DNA from 3 places in the Pseudoalteromonas sp. P1-30 genome. Region 1 is predicted to be linked to each of the others. Evidence: predicted binding sites of a transcription regulator. Region 1 holds the regulator's gene; each other region holds the start of a gene.

The links. The regulator LexA, encoded in region 1, represses DNA repair genes until DNA is damaged. The targets are predictions, from matches to a motif close to TACTGTATNNNNATACAGTA.
Region 2: dinB (DNA polymerase IV) is a predicted target of LexA. The motif match lies at 3,323-3,342, and genes of this name have one in related genera.
Region 3: uvrD (DNA helicase II) is a predicted target of LexA. The motif match lies at 2,640-2,659, and genes of this name have one in related genera.

The regions. Positions count from the first base shown of each region.
Region 1 is NZ_LKBC01000009.1:31,257-36,765, forward strand. Features, by position in the region: gene AN395_RS13600 (S41 family peptidase) at 1-13, opposite strand, end outside; gene AN395_RS13605 (endonuclease) at 122-781, opposite strand; gene AN395_RS13610 (VOC family protein) at 908-1,258, shown strand; gene AN395_RS13615 (hypothetical protein) at 1,233-1,949, opposite strand; gene AN395_RS19795 (hypothetical protein) at 2,093-2,152, opposite strand; gene AN395_RS13620 (Rho termination factor) at 2,131-2,343, opposite strand; gene AN395_RS13625 (hypothetical protein) at 2,577-2,957, shown strand; gene AN395_RS13630 (PaaI family thioesterase) at 2,968-3,408, opposite strand; gene lexA (transcriptional repressor LexA) at 3,586-4,203, shown strand; gene coxB (cytochrome c oxidase subunit II) at 4,676-5,509, shown strand, end outside.
Region 2 is NZ_LKBC01000012.1:40,532-46,040, reverse strand. Features, by position in the region: gene AN395_RS15370 (fumarylacetoacetate hydrolase family protein) at 1-347, shown strand, start outside; gene AN395_RS15365 (hypothetical protein) at 304-1,182, opposite strand; gene AN395_RS15360 (aldo/keto reductase) at 1,336-2,388, opposite strand; gene AN395_RS15355 (thioesterase family protein) at 2,455-2,877, opposite strand; gene dinB (DNA polymerase IV) at 3,354-4,406, shown strand; gene AN395_RS15345 (leucyl aminopeptidase family protein) at 4,642-5,509, shown strand, end outside.
Region 3 is NZ_LKBC01000026.1:2,094-7,602, forward strand. Features, by position in the region: gene yrfG (GMP/IMP nucleotidase) at 1-192, shown strand, start outside; gene AN395_RS19170 (dUTP diphosphatase) at 201-824, opposite strand; gene AN395_RS19175 (peroxiredoxin-like family protein) at 930-1,574, shown strand; gene AN395_RS19180 (YacL family protein) at 1,705-2,073, opposite strand; gene AN395_RS19185 (hypothetical protein) at 2,188-2,412, opposite strand; gene uvrD (DNA helicase II) at 2,724-4,889, shown strand; gene AN395_RS19195 (GNAT family N-acetyltransferase) at 4,867-5,509, shown strand, end outside.

The sequences.
Region 1 (5,509 bases):
TATTTTTAAACATACAAAACTACTTTTTGTAAATAAGTTGTTTAAAATACTACAACACCCGCTCATTTATTCAACGTATTAGGCCCTAAATTATGTAAATGAGTGTATACACTTAGGTGTGCTACAGCTTACTTGCGCTGTTTTTATCTGCAAATGCTTGTTTTTGCCAGGCATCAAATAGTTTTTGTTGTTTAGCTGATATTTTTAAGCCGTATGTTTTTTGCATATAGGCGTAGGTGTCGGCAATGCGCTTACGGGCATAAAAAGGAGGCTCTACAACGCGTTGTTTAAAATTAACCTTTACTTGGCAGCGGCCATATTGGGTAGCGTTTTCGCTAAGCATACCAAAGCGATAGTTAGAGCGATCTGCGTTAATTTCGCCAATTGCGGGGGCTAAATTGTTTATATCGGCTTCCATTTTTCTAAATTTAGCACTGACCTTGCGACAGTTTTTACGACCACCGTTTTGCCAGCATTGTAGCTGGTGACCAAATTCCCACGCCGGCACTATATGCTCCCACTCTATACGCAGTGCACGTACATTAACCTTGCCAGAGGAAGTTAACGTATTACGTGGAATATAACCACAGTTGCTAGGGTCGGGGATTAGCTTTTTACCTTGTTTTTTAATGTCGCAGCCGCAGTAAAGGCTTTTGGCGTTTTCGGGTAGGGTTTTAATTAAGTGCCTTTTAGCCGTTGAAAAACGGGTAAATTCTTCACTCGATGCAGAAAAACAAATACAACAAGCCACAAAGGCCAAAATAAATTTAAGCATATCCATCACATACGTGAACTACAGGAGGCGCTAGTCTAAAGTTTTGCTGCTAAAAGATAAAGCCTGAACAAATTTTAATCCGCAATGCTTAGTACACTCTATACTGATATAAAAAATAGCGAGGAGATGACTATGCTAGGTGCTTTTTCAATAAGTTTAACAGTTAAAGATATTAGAGCCTCAAAAGCGTTTTACGAAAAGTTGGGCTTTAGCGAGTTTGCAGGTGAGATAGAGCAAAACTGGCTAGTGATGAAAAACGGTGAGCATTTAATTGGCTTGTTCTCGGGTATGTTTGATAAAAACATGCTGACCTTCAATCCTGGCTGGGATCAAAACGCACAAACCGTTACAGAGTTTAAGGATGTTGATGCGCTTAGCGAATATTTTCAAAACGCTCATATCCAGGTTGAACCTGTGGGTGATAAAAGTTTTATTATTACCGACCCAGACGGCAACCCTATTTTGATTGACCAACACGTGTAAGTTTTTTTAGCCTAACGTTTTGTATTAATAAAATAATACCGCATAAACAAAATAGTACGCTGGTGGCTGCAAAACTGATGAGAAGCGGGTTGTTAAAATCTTCACGCTCGTCGTAATCCATTATGTGTAGCATCCAAAAAAAGTCGAATATGCGCCATAATGTGCTGCGAACGGTGATAACTTTGCCGTTAATTGCGTTTAAATACAGCGTAGTATTAAAGGTGTCGTTAAATTGTACTTGCCACACATTTTTTTTGTATCCCACCTCTCGAGTGCCTTGTTTTAAAAGTGTAGTGCTAATTGGCTTAGCGTCGATGAGTAAATGCGCTTGTGCATTAGCGGTAATTTGTATTTTGGTGGGTGGCTGAAAAGGGCGCCCCGTTAAACCATTAAAGCTTTGCTGCTCGTCAGTATTAATAACAGTAATAAGCGGGGTCGTTAAAAAGTGCTCAAACACTATTTGCGTGGGGTTAGGTACTTGGGCAGTAATATTATCGAGTGATGTGGGGTAATCTGCTTGAGTAAATGGGTTTGTAAGTATGCGCTTAGCAAGGTGCTTACCGTGTACGTATTCAAGTGGTATCGCGCTCATTACTAAGCCGCCTAAAAGCCAAGCTAAAATTTGTAAGGCAAGTAAATAGCCTAGCCACTTATGTAGTTTTCGAGCGCGCTTAAATAGTTGTTTTTTCATTTTGTGCTTCTTATTATTTTTAGCGTTAGTGTATTACAGCAGCCCATGCTTTTACTGCGGCATTTTGTCGCAGTTATTCATAAGCTTACTCTAACTTTATAAAAATAATAAAAAGGAGCGGTAAAAAATCAGTGAGGCTGTGTTTAATGCTCACGTAAGGCATTTATTAGCCCTTGTTTGCTCATTTTTGAGCGGCCGCTAATGCCGAGCTCTTTAGCTTTATTGTACAGCTGCTTTTTAGTGCGTAGCTCATACTTTGAGGCTTTGCCGCCTTTGACAGCAGTTTTATGAGTATTGCTATTAGCAATGCGCGCGGCTTTTTTTTGCTCATGCCTTCATCTCGAAGCGCATCGTACTGATCGTCATTTTTAATTTGCGGGCCATGACCTACCATAATTGTCCTCCTGAAGCGTTTAATTACACAGTGTGTGTGTATAACTTTCATACATAAACGGTAAAATTAAGCGTAACTAGCCTAACCCGTTTTATAAGGCAAATTAGGTGCCAATGGCGTTTAAACAGGTATTTTCTATGAATAAAGCCATGTTTAGCGCTTAGTTGATTTGGTATAAAAGTAAAACTGCGTTAAAGTTTGCGATGAAACTATAAGAGGGTAAAAAGCAGACAATGTCGGAAATTCAATTTTTAAATGTAGATCTAGAGCTTGAGTCTAAACAAGATATTAGCGCCCTGGTGGCAGACTTAAAGAAAAACGCGATGGTTTTGCATTATGACAAAGACGAATATCGTCAATTGGCGCGTATTGAAGCCTCAGGTGATATAACCACGCCAGACAAAGCAATCAACCACTTATGTGAATTAATAGAGTCGTGTTCACGTAATGCGCTTAAGCAGTGGCTAAGCTGTTCGCGCAGAACGTTTGATATAGGCTTTGAGTCGGGCACGTCACCTAAGTGTTTTAACCAAGCTCTACATGCAGATACACTACTACGTATATCTGCAATTGGCGCTGGTATGGAAATAACGATTTACCCTATCGAAAAGTAGCCATAGTTAATTATTTGCGCTCGACAACCGCTGCGGTCATTTTTGATACGCAGCAAAGCTCGCCGCGGCTATTGGTTATTTTTATTTCCCATACAGAACTGCGCTTACCAATATGAAATGCACGAGTAACGGCGGTTAAAGTGCCATTTCGAGAGGCCTTTAAGTGGCTGGCGCTAATTTCCTGTCCAACACAATAAAATTTTGTAAAGTCCACTACAAAGTTAGCGGCGTAGCTTGCTACGGTTTCGGCAAGTACCACATTTGCGCCACCATGTACCATACCAATAGGATTATGATGCTCAGGAATAGCAGGCATGGTAGCCACTAGGTAATCATCTCCTATTTCGGTTATTTCTATGCCCATAGTTTTCATTAGCGTGCCTTGGCCGTTTATTCCCTCATCTAACTGTTTGCAAAGCTCTAATGTAATGGGTTGATGCCAAATACTCATAATTACTCCTTTATATTGAAAGCAAATTTATAGCATTTTAAATACTGAACGTCTGTAATTACCTAAAATTTATCCAGGTGCGGTGTATTTAGCTATTTTAAAGCACAATTTAAATTTGCGATTTTTATTTAACTGTATATACTCACAGTTAAATGTACTGTATGGAAAACCAGTTGTATGCGACCATTAACTAAACGCCAAGCTCAAATACTCGAACTAATAAAAGTTTTTATTAAAGACACTGGTATGCCTCCTACACGTGCCGAAATTGCGCAAACACTCGGTTTTAAAAGTGCCAATGCCGCAGAAGAGCACTTAAAAGCGCTTGCCAAAAAAGGTGTTATTAAAATGAAACCAGGCGCAAGCCGTGGTATTCAATTGGTTGAAGAAGAAGAGCCAGAGCAACTAGGGCTACCATTAATTGGTAGAGTTGCAGCGGGTTCGCCTATTTTGGCGCAAGAACATGTTGAGAGTCACTGTAAAATAGACCCACTTATGTTTAAACCAGCCGCCGACTTTTTACTGCGTGTTAACGGCATGAGTATGAAAGATATAGGTATTATGGATGGTGACTTACTTGCCGTACACCGTACTCAAACTGCAGAAAACGGCCAAGTTGTGGTTGCACGAGTAGATGAAGACGTAACCGTAAAACGCCTAGAAAAAGCAGGCCGAAAAGTATTATTACACGCTGAAAACGAAGAGTTTACGCCTATAGAGGTAGACCTTGAAAACGAATCTTTTAATATTGAAGGGTTAGCCGTTGGCGTAATAAGAAATGCCGACTGGATGTAATTTTTAACTATTTTTAAGTAATATCTATAAATGCGCACTTTTTAGTGTGCATTTTTGTTTTAGAAACAAACCTTCCACCATCTCAAAGCGCCCTAAAATTATTTAGGCTGTAAACTTTTTTTCACTCATACTTTTATCTTCCTAGGCGTGTTACATCCCTTAATTTTGCTCGTGTCTTGGCTGTTAAATAACAATTTAATACGCCGTCATTTAGTCAATCTTAAAATATCACTTGATTGTTTTTTATACTAAAACTTGCTTGTTGTACGTTTTTTAGCTAATCATTAATGTGCTGGACTAACAATAACTCACAGCTTTTTAGTTATGAGAACACACAATATACACAAACCTTTTGTTGTCCTAGCGATACCAATTAAAAATAAGATTGGTTAAAAAATAAAAATAACGAATTGGCGTTTAAGCCGTATGCCTCTTCGCTTTGCATTCGCAATAGCATCAAAGGAGCCGTCACATGGGTAAACTGACCTCTACCTTGTGGCTTGTGTTGATTATGTTCCCGCAGCAAGTGCTGGCTAATAGCCAATACAATATGCGCAAGGGCGTAACCGATATAAGTAATAATGTATATCAGCTACACATGACCATATTTTTAATATGTTGTGTGATTGGGGTGATAGTGTTCGCAATAATGTTTTGGGCACTGATTCATCACCGTAAATCTAAAGGGGCAGTTCCTGCCCAATTTCATGAAAGTACCAAAGTAGAAATTCTTTGGACTGCCATTCCGTTTGTTATTTTAATTGCCATGGCAATCCCTGCCACTAAAACCCTCATTGCGATGGAAGATGCCAGTAAGGCCGACTTAACCATTAAAATTACAGGGTCACAGTGGAAATGGCATTATGAATATATGGGAGAAGACGTAGAGTTTTACTCTATTTTATCTACCCCTCAAGACGAAATAGCCAACCTTGCTAATAAAAACCCTAATTACTTACTTGAGGTTGATAAACCTTTAGTACTGCCAATTAATCAAAAGGTGCGTTTTTTAATGACCTCTGATGATGTTATTCACTCTTGGTGGGTACCCGATTTTGCCGTTAAAAAAGATGCCAATCCGGGGTTTATCAACGAAACGTGGACCAACATTAACGAAGAAGGTATTTACCGAGGACAGTGTGCAGAGCTGTGCGGTAAAGATCATGGTTTTATGCCCGTGGTGGTTGAAGCTAAATCGCAAGAGGACTTTAACGCATGGCTTGCAGATGCTAAGCAAGCTAAGCAAAAAGCTGCACTTGCTGATGCCGCATTGCTTGAGACAACAATTCCTAAAGAAGAGCTAATG
Region 2 (5,509 bases), on a different contig from region 1:
TGCAAAGTAAGCTTAAAAATAAAGGGTTACCGTGGGAGCGCGCCAAGGCGTTTAACGGCTCGGTATTATTAACGCCCTTTGTCGCTATAGCGGATGCTGAGCAGGCGTTTACGTTTGAGCTTAAAATTAACGATAACGTTATTCAACAAGGCGATACGCAATTTATGATACACAAGCCTAAAGATATTTTAAGTGAAATTAATGAGTTTATGCACTTAGAAAATGGCGATGTAATAATGACAGGAACGCCTGCAGGCGTAGGGGAAGTGCCTGCAAACAGCGTATTTACAGTAAGCTTGTATGCTAATTCGACCTGCTTGTTATCGCAAAGTTGGCAGGCACAATAGGATTAAGTATTTGCTGTTGGTAATGCTTAGTAAACTGCGGAAAACTTTGCTCTAACCAAAAGCGCTGACTATTTATATAAGCAGGCGATTGTAATACCTGCTTATGTAGCGCTTTATTTATTTTATTAAGCGCCTTGGTAGCAAAATCATTCGGTGCTCTTACTGCACACCCTATAGCCCCTAAAACAAACTCTCTAGGGTCTTCTTCAATTGGTAAACTGACTATATTTTTAAACTTACTGTGGTTGACAAAATAATCCCTCATAAACGGGTAGTCTATTGTGTAATCTAAAAAGCCGCGACTCAAGCGAGCAATAACAGCTTGGCTTTCATTTTCGCTGCTCCAGCTTAGCGATGCTTTATGATACACCGTGGTGTTTTCGATTATTTTATTAATTTTTGAAGTAAACTTGCGCGCCGCGGCTTGACCATACACATATTGCTCGTCTGACAATAAATGAATAAGTTTAATAGGGCTGCCATACTTAGCGTGTATTTCTGGAGCAAGTTTTTGAGTGGTTAAAACCGAAAAAGGCGGGTAAACCGTGGTGGGGGTAGAAAACTGTAACACCCCATTGGCCGTTTTTTTATGAATAACACACGGAAAGCATACATTATCGCCTTCATTTAAGTGCTTATTAATTCGCTCTTGCGGCACGATTAGTCGTGTATGTTTTACATCATCAATGCTGTTAATTAGTTGCTCGGTGAGGTTGTCGCAAATACCACCTTGCGGCGCATGCGAATCTTTATCCATATGAAAGGGGGGCGTGTAACTTTGTAGCCATACAATTTCTTTAATTGGGTGAGTATTGTCAGCGTACCCGTAACGCATTAAACCACCTAGGACACCAAAGAATAAAATTACATTTCTAAGCATAACTCACTAAAAATAATCCATTTAAATTAACTTTAGTATAGTTTTACTTTTTATATGTTCAAATGTAAGAGAGAAAAAGGCAGTAAAAAAACTGCCTATTATTTTGGTTTAATATGGCTGCGGGTAATCTTTAAAAATAGTGCCAATTTCAGTTAGAGTGTCGTCGCTTAAAGTTATGCTAAAAGCGTCAATGTCTTCTTTTAATTGGGCCATGCTGGTCGCACCAATAATTGACGAGGTAACGCCATCGACTTGATTACACCAAGCAAGAGCCAATTGGGCTGGGGTTATGCCGCTTGCATGTGCAAGCTCTACATAACGCTGCGTGGCTTTTTGCGCGTTAGGGGTATCTCTAAAAATGCCATTGCGCTGCATAAATGTCCAACGCGAGCCCGCTGGGCGTGCGCCGTTTAGGTATTTACCCGTTAGCAGGCCAGCAGCAAGCGGCGACCAAGGTAAATAAGCAATGTCTTCATGGATACACTGCTCAATTAAATAAGGCCAATCTTTAGCGTGCGCTAGGCTAAACTCGTTCTGAATAGACACCATACGCGGTAAGTTATGCACTTTTGCTAAATTTAAAAATTGGCTAATGCCCCATGGGGTGTCATCTGAAAGGCCACAATATTTTATTTTTCCGGTTTTAACACACTCATTAAGACCCTCTAAAATATCAAGCATACCCGCTTGTTGTTGCTCAGTATCTACGTCACTAAAAGTGAGTTTACCTGGCCACTGCCTGCCAAAATGTGGGGTAGAGCGATTAGGCCAATGCAATTGGTATAAATCTATGTAGTCGGTTTGTAGGCGTTTAAGCGAGTTATCTACGGCCTCAATGACAGCGCTGCGTGTTATATCGCCGCCATCTCGTACCCACGACAAGCCATTGCCTGCAATTTTACTCGCCAATACAATATCACTGCGCTTTTGCGCATTGCGACTTAGCCAGTTACCTATAATTTGCTCTGTTTTACCGTAGGTCTCTGGTGAAGGAGGAACGGCATACATTTCGGCAGTATCTATAAAATTAACGCCTTGTGCCAAGGCATAAGCTATTTGCTCATCGGCGTCTTGTTGGGTATTTTGTTTACCCCAAGTCATGCTGCCTAAGCATACTCTAGAAACATCAACACCGCTGCTGCCTAACGGACTGTATTGCATTTAAAATCCTTAAATTATGTAAGATCTTGAGAGTGGATAATTAATACCAATTCGCAATAAACCTACTTAAGCGAATTGATGTAGTGCCGATAGTAATGGCTCTGAAATAGCCGCTTTTTGTCCTGTTTTAAAGTCAAACATAACAACTTGAGAATAGCCTGTGGTAGTAATAGCTTGCTGAGCATGGCTAAATACAGAGTAATTCATCATAAAACGGTCGCTTTTTATATCTGAAATAGTAATACCTACGGTTAAGGTATCTGGGAAGGTCACTGGACGTTTATAGCGAATATTGTTTTCACTAATGACCGGGCCTATTCCACCTGGTTTTATCGTATCAAACTGATTTATTTTATTTAGAAAATCGATACGCGCAATTTCAAAATAACGCAAGTACACCACGTTGTTAACATGTTGTAGGGCGTCCATATCGGCCCATGCTACGGTGATATCGGTATGAATAGGGTGCAGATCTTTGAACCTTTGCATGTATGTGTACTCTTAGTTTTAAATGAATGAGGTTATCAATATGGTGTTTGTAGCTCAAGACAATAAATGCCATGTTTTTTTATAAGATGATTGTACCTATTTATTTTTAGGACTACAGTTAAATAACACAGACAACACACACACGAGAACACACATGCAAAATATAATTAATTGGGCTTTAGCCAGTTTAGTTTTTATAGCGTCTTTTGCTTGCTATGCAATGGGTAATGCCTCCGGCGGCATAATGCTTTTAGCTGCGGGGTTTTTATTGGAGTTTGTTTTTTGGCTACATTGCTTTAAAAAATCAAAGCGCTTTAAGCAGCCGTTTTAAAAAAGCTGTTTAAAGCTTGCACGGTTAAAAGCGCTACACTTAGTAGCGCTTTTAACTTTAGCAAGTTAAACAGGCTTTAATGGGCTTGCTTAATGAAAGTGAATCCATAATAATGGCTGTATAAATAAACAGTTGTTATGTGGTAATGAAAAAGTTTATTCATATCGACATGGACTGCTTTTATGCAGCGGTTGAAATGCGCGATAACCCCAAACTTGCCAGTGTGCCTTTAGCGATTGGTGGCAATAGCCGTCGTGGCGTGCTCTCTACAGCAAATTATATAGCGCGCGAATATGGTGTTCGCTCGGCTATGTCTAACTACCACGCTAAGCAATTATGCCCCGATTTAGTTATTGTGCCTGGGCGCATGGCGGTTTATAAAGAAATTTCTAACCAAATACGCGCTGTATTTAAACGCTACACCGATCAAATAGAGCCGCTGTCGCTTGATGAAGCTTACCTAGATGTAACCAACAGCACCGCATGCAAAGGCAGCGCAACACTTATTGCTCAGCAAATTAGAGCAGATATTTATAACGATACCGGCCTTACTGCCTCTGCCGGAGTTGCCCCCATTAAGTTTATTGCCAAAATAGCCAGTGACGAAAATAAACCCAATGGCCAATTTGTGGTTTTACCGGATGAAGTTGATGCGTTTTTAAATAATTTACCGCTGGGTAAAATCCCTGGTGTGGGCAAAGTAACCCTCGAAAAGCTTAATTTAAAGGGGTTATACACAGGAAAAGACGTTCGCGAGAAAGGCGTTAATTGGATGCAGCAGCATGTGGGCAATTTTGGTGTATCGCTTTATCAAAAATGTGCTGGCGAATATATTGGTAAAGTAACCACTGAGCGAGTGCGTAAATCCCTTAGTGTTGAACACACCTATGAATACAACAAAAACAGCTTACAAGAATGTTTAGATCAGTTACCTAAATTACTCGAAGAGCTAACAGCGCGCCTTAATAAGCAAAAGCTGCAAAATCGTATTAATAAGCTAAGTGTAAAAGTGAAGTTTGCAAACTTTGTTGTTACCTCTGCTGATCAAGCTCATCATCAATTAAATACTGCTATTTTTACTGAATTACTCTCTAAGGCGTATCAACGCGGGATGCAGCAACCAGTGCGTTTATTAGGTATTGGAGTGGGTGTTAAAAATGAACCTAATTTAAATCTGCAACTGAGTATTCTTGATTAACTACATGCTTTTTTGCAATTTAGAGTGCTTTAGCACAGTAATTTAAACGCGGTATAAGCAGGGCTGCCTTTACTAAAAACTATATAGTTGTTAATTTCTTCTTAAAACATGGAGTCACTTTAGTTTGCTGTAAAACCAAGTTGCCAGATTAAAATGAGCTGATCGCAGTTGGCTGGTTTTGTGTTTTTATATCAACGATAATAGCCCCTTATGTTTTCTAACAGGAGTTTTACTTATGGCATATCCTCAAGCGATAGCTGCACAATCACTTAGTGCAAGCTTTGACTCATTTTCTCACGATGCACTTATTATAATTAGTGATGACTTTTCTCAATTAGCCAATAACTCATTAAGTGATGCTATCGAATCACACGCTAAAGTAGATTCTCGTATTGGTAAACAAGTTACGTTTTTAGTGGTTGATAATGTACGCGTTGTTTTAGCACCTACGGGGCCGCTTAACCGCGATTACGATGATGTAAGGCGCTACTTTGATGCTGCTAAACTAGCGATTAACGAAGCAAAAGCCGCGGGTAGTGTAAACCCTGCTATTTACTTACCTAAATTACATACAGATGCGCGTTACCAGCATGCGTTAGAAGTGGCGTATTTAGGGGCATGCCAAGCATTATGGCAGCCTTTAGAGGCGCGCGAATACCACGGCGAAAGCATTGAACCTATTACGCAAATAGGTTTAATAGATGCAAATGAGCAAACAGTTAAAGCTGTAAATGCAATTGCAGCAGGGCAATATGCGGCACGTGATTTATGTGGTACTGAGCCTGAACGTATGGCGCCACCACGTTTTGCTGATTACTGTGTTGAGCTTTTTAAAGGCTCTAAAGTAGCGGTTGATGTGATTGACGATATTAACACGATAGATAAAAACTACCCTATGCTTAGCACTGTTGCGCGCGCATCTTATGCGGTTGAGCGCCATCATCCACGTGTTGTTAAGCTAGAATACGTGCCAGAAGGTGAAGTAACGCGCACGCTAATGTTTGTTGGTAAAGGCTTAGTATACGATACCGGCGGCGCCGATTTAAAAGTAGGCGGTTACATGGCGGGTATGAGCCGCGATAAAGGTGGGGCTGCATCCGTTG
Region 3 (5,509 bases), on a different contig from region 1:
CATCAAGTACAAAAAGACTTAGGGTTTAATAAGCAGCGCACTTTGTTTGTTGATGATAGTGTGCCAGTTTTAAATGCTGCCCGAGAATACGGCATTGAACATTTACTTGCGGTGGCCAACCCAGATAGCCAGCAACCACATAATGTAATAGCCGATTACTTAAACGTAACCGACTACAGAAACATAATCTAGCAGCTAGATTATTGTTGCGGGTAACGCGCCACTAGGCCTTGATATACTAACTTTGCAAAGTCGGCATGTTCGGTATCAAGGCTTTTAACGACTTCGACTAAATGCTCGTTATCTTCTTGGCCATTCCATACTTTGATGTAGCTGCCATCTTTGTAGCCATGATCTTGGCGGAAAAAGTTTAACGTGTTTTTACCTACGTAACCGCGGTATAAATCGTCAATATCCATCCCTATTTGCGCCATACACCCTGCAAACGCGGCCGCGTTAAAGGTTTTATTTGCAACTGCTGAAGCTGCTAATATTTCAAGAGTTTGTTTAAAGTCATCTGCGGCCTGTGGTGCGCTAAGTTCTTGTTCTAGCTGCTTAGCTAACTCTTCGTAAGAGGTTGTTCCGTCAATTCTTAACGACAAACCAAAATGAAATATATCAACCAATTCTAGAATTACTTGCTCGGTGTCTGGGGTTTGTTTTTTCCACCACTTCCAACCGTAATGATCTAGCATTTCTGCACACTCAACCCAAATGGCCCTGTACCACTCAAAGCCTTGGCTAAACCATTGATCATGAACTTTAGTGTTCATGGCATTTTGCATTTCTAGCATTACTACTAGCTTATTTAAGTTGGCTGACATATCGTTTCCACTTGAGCTTTTAAATTACGCTTATGATACAGGCAAATAATAAAAAGTGCATTTTTGATCTATTATAAACAGCACATAAAAACAGGGCAGGAAATAATGATGAGTAAAGTGTTACTGCACACCTTGGCGACTATTGTAATGGCTGCTTTTTTAGTAACGAATGCGCAAGCAAGTACAGAAGGAATTGCTGCAGCCCCCGAGCAAGTATCACCATTATTACCGGGCTTAAGCGTGCCTAATATAACGCTCAAAGATCAACATGGTAATAATATAGAGTTACAAAAGCGCTTTGCTGAAAAAACAACGGTACTTATTATTTACCGCGGTGGTTGGTGTCCTTATTGCTCAAAGCAACTGGCTAATATACAAAAAATTGAGCAGCAACTCGCTAATTTAAATGCGCAAATTATTGCAGTATCGCCAGATAGCCCAGAAAAACTAGCCCAAAGTAAAATAAGCTCGCCAAATTATTTACTGCTTTCAGATGATAGCTTAACCCTAACAAAGGCCTTAGGTTTAGCTTATTTTTTAGATGATAAAACAGCCGCAATCTATCGCAATAAGCGCGGTGTTAACTTTGTTGATGCCCAAGGCAAGGTAAACGTCGCTTTACCTGTACCGGCTGTATTTGTAATTGATAAAAGCGGCGTTGTGTATTTTCAGTACGCAAATCCTAATTACAAAGTACGTTTAACAGAGGAGCTATTATTAGCTGGCGTTAAATCAATAGAAAATCAATAATCTGTAGATATATACCAATCGACTTAAATATTTAATCATTCTAGGGTGCTAAATAGAGCGCTATAAATGCCTAATAACTTTAAACAATTGATATTACAAAAAAGGCCAACTAGGTTGGCCTTTTAAACGTTTAACGCGAGCCACTAAACTCAGCCCACGACTCAATTAAATCTATAAAATCTTCAAAGCCACAACCACTCACTAGGCCATTTTCTTCAAGCATTAAGTCATCATCTTGATAGGCGACTAAATCTTCGCTGTCTTGGTGTAGGGCATGGGCTTCAAATAAGGCTTCGTCTTTAGAGAGTATTAAGTCTATCTCTTGGCCTTTTAACGTTATTGGCTCGTAACTTGTTTTTACCGAGCTAATAAGTGCTTGTACCATCGCGACTTTTTCTTTGCCAATTTCTTCGTTTAACCAGCGGCCAATTAGGGCATGCTCGCTGCTTATTTTAATGCGCAGCCCACTAATAGGGTCACGTATAAATTGATATTCCATAATTTTTACTTTTAAAACGCTAATGCACTAATTATACCCATAAATAGCCTTAAACACCGACCCTAAAACGCAAAATAGCGCCAATGGGCGCTATTTAAATAGGCGACATAAAAGCTAACTTCGCGATCTAAAACGTGCAGCATCTATAATCGACCATAAATAAATAATAGGCACGAGTACAAAGCCTACTAATACATAAATAAGTGCGTAACTAATTATAATAGCTAGCGCAAAAAAGATAGCGGCTAAAATTCGCCCTTGTACCAATTGCCCTAAACCAGGAAAAAATATATTACACAACGCTGCAATAACATTACCGCCAGAACCTTGATCAGCCATACTCACCTCTGTAGTTAATTAATTTTAAGTTTTAGTTATTTACTTACTATCACACTTTATGCCAATTTATTAAAGCTTAAAAATCAAATAGTTAAATTACTACTAAATAACTGCTTTAGTATTTTTTACTAAATATAGGTCAATTTGATTATTTTTATTATTAATTATCGTTACTTAAGAGTACAAAAAAGCGACTAAGGGATTAGTTTTACAAGTATTTTTAGAATAGCTGTTCATAAAAACAGTATTTTATTTAGCCTAACAAAAACACCTGTTATACTGCCCTCATTATTGATTGAAAAGGCGTAACGATGGACGTTTCTGAATTACTCGATGGCTTAAATGACAAACAGCGCGATGCCGTTGCAGCCCCACTACAAAACATGCTGGTATTAGCAGGTGCTGGTTCGGGTAAAACACGTGTTTTAGTTCATCGTATCGCGTGGTTAATGCAGGTTGAGCAAGCATCGCCTTATAGTATTTTTGCGGTTACCTTTACTAATAAGGCCGCTAAAGAAATGCGCACCCGTGTTGAAGAAACCCTAAAAGCCCCTGTCGGTGGAATGTGGATTGGTACATTCCATGGTTTATCACACCGTATTTTGCGCGCTCATCACCGTGAAGCAAACCTGCCAGAAGCCTTTCAAATTTTAGACTCTGACGATCAACTTAGAATGATCAAGCGCTTATTAAAATCAATGAATATTGATGACAAAAAGTGGCCCGCCAAACAATTTGGCTGGTACATCAGCGCTAAAAAAGATGAAGCTCTGCGCCCTAAAGATATTCAAGCCTACGATATAAACGAGCAAATGATGCTGCGTGTATATGCCGCCTATCAAGAGGCGTGTGACCGTGCAGGTTTAGTCGATTTTGCAGAAATACTGCTACGTAGCTACGAAGTACTTAAAAATAACCCTACGCTACTTCGCCATTACCAGCAGCGCTTTGCCCACATGCTGGTAGACGAGTTCCAAGATACCAATACCATTCAATACGCATGGCTAAAGCTACTTGCTGGTGATACACAAAGCATTATGATTGTAGGCGACGATGACCAGAGTATTTACGGTTGGCGTGGCGCTAAAATAGAAAACATTAAACGCTTTCTAACTGATTTTGACGCCGAAACTATTCGTCTTGAGCAAAACTACCGCTCAACCGCGACCATTCTAAAAGCATCTAATGCGCTAATTAAAAATAACTCAGAGCGCATGGGTAAAAGCCTTTGGACCGATGGTAACGAAGGCGAGCCTATATCAATTTATGCCGCCTTTAACGAGCTAGACGAAGCCCGCTTTGTAAGCAGCAAGCTACGCAGCTGGTTAAATGCTGGTAATGCGTTGCAAGACGCCGCTATTTTATACCGTAGTAACGCGCAATCTCGTGTACTCGAGGAAGCCATGCTACAAGAAGGCTTAAAATACCGTATTTACGGTGGTATGCGATTCTTCGAGCGCCAAGAAATTAAAGATGCGCTATCGTACTTACGATTGGTAGGAAACCGCCAAGACGACGCCGCATTTGAGCGTGTAATTAACACCCCTGCGCGCGGTATTGGCGATAAAACACTTAGCCATATACGCGACTGTGCGCGTGCTGAGTCTCTCCCTCTTTGGTACGCAGCTAAAGCAATTGTTGAACAACAACATTTATCGGGTCGTGCGGCAAGCGCTGTTACAAAATTTGTAGAGTTGGTAGAGCACATAGAAGATAAAATTAGCGACCTTACACTGCAAGAGCAAGCCAAATACGCTATTCAAACCTCTGGCCTTATGGCCATGTATCAAGCTGAAAAAGGCGAAAAAGGCCGAGCTCGCGTAGAAAACTTAGAAGAGCTTATCAGTGCCTGCGATCAGTATGAACTCCCCGAAGAAGAAGAGTTTAGCTCACCACTACAAGGCTTTTTAGCTTATACATCGCTTGAGTCTGGTGAAGGCCAAGCCGATGAACACGAAGACGCTGTGCAAATGATGACTCTTCACTCTGCTAAGGGCTTAGAGTTTCCACTTGTGTTTATGGTGGGCGTTGAAGAAGGCATGTTCCCATCGCAGCAAAGTAATGAAGAATCAGGGCGCTTGGAAGAAGAACGCCGCCTTTGTTACGTGGGCATGACCCGTGCCATGGACAAACTTTACATAAGCCATGCCGAAAGCCGTCGTTTATACGGCCAAGAAAAGTACCATAGCCCGTCGCGGTTTTTACGCGAAATACCCGAAGATTGCGTAGAAGAAATTCGTATTAAAACACAGGTATCACGACCGCCTGCTGCAGGACGTTTTAGCGCATCAGTAAGTCATGCTGTATTTGAAGAAAGTGGTTTTAACTTAGGCCAACGTGTACTGCACGCTAAATTTGGTATTGGCACTGTGCTTAATTACGAAGGCAGCGGCGCGCAATCGCGTGTGCAAGTAAACTTTGACGACCTTGGCAGCAAATGGTTAGTAACCGCATATGCACGACTTCAAGCTGTATAAGCGCAGTGTTGAGCAATTAACGCAGCAATTAACTGGCGCAAAGCATCGCCAGTTAGTGCTGATTACAGGCCAGCCTACTTGGTGCTATGAGCTATTAAGCGCGTTAACCCGTTCGGATGATGTAAAGCTACTTTCAAACAGCCTTGCCAATGCAAGTTGGCCTGAGCATACTCATCAACTACTTGGGCAAGAGTTTCCTCATGCCGTTTATGATGGCTTTAGTGGCATTTACCCCGATAAACTCGCTGCATTAGCCGGCACCGTAAAAGCCGGCGGGCTTTTATTTTTATTACTGCCTGATTTACAACGTTTAGCCTCATGGCAAGACCCTGCGCTGCAAAGCGTGCAGTCTTATGGGTGTAGTAATCAGCAAAGCTATTTTAATTTACGTTTTTCTCGCCTTTTACAAACGCTACCTGCCATACACTTTGATGAACACACTACCTTTAAACAGCCGCCGCTCAAAAGCTATGTAACAAATAAAATTGAGTATCAGGCGCAGCAACAATGCGTTGAGCAAATAATTAAGGTGGCCACAGGGCGTGCGAACAGACCTTTAATTATTAATGCCGACAGAGGGCGAGGAAAATCAGCAGCGCTAGGTCTTGCAGCCGCAGCAT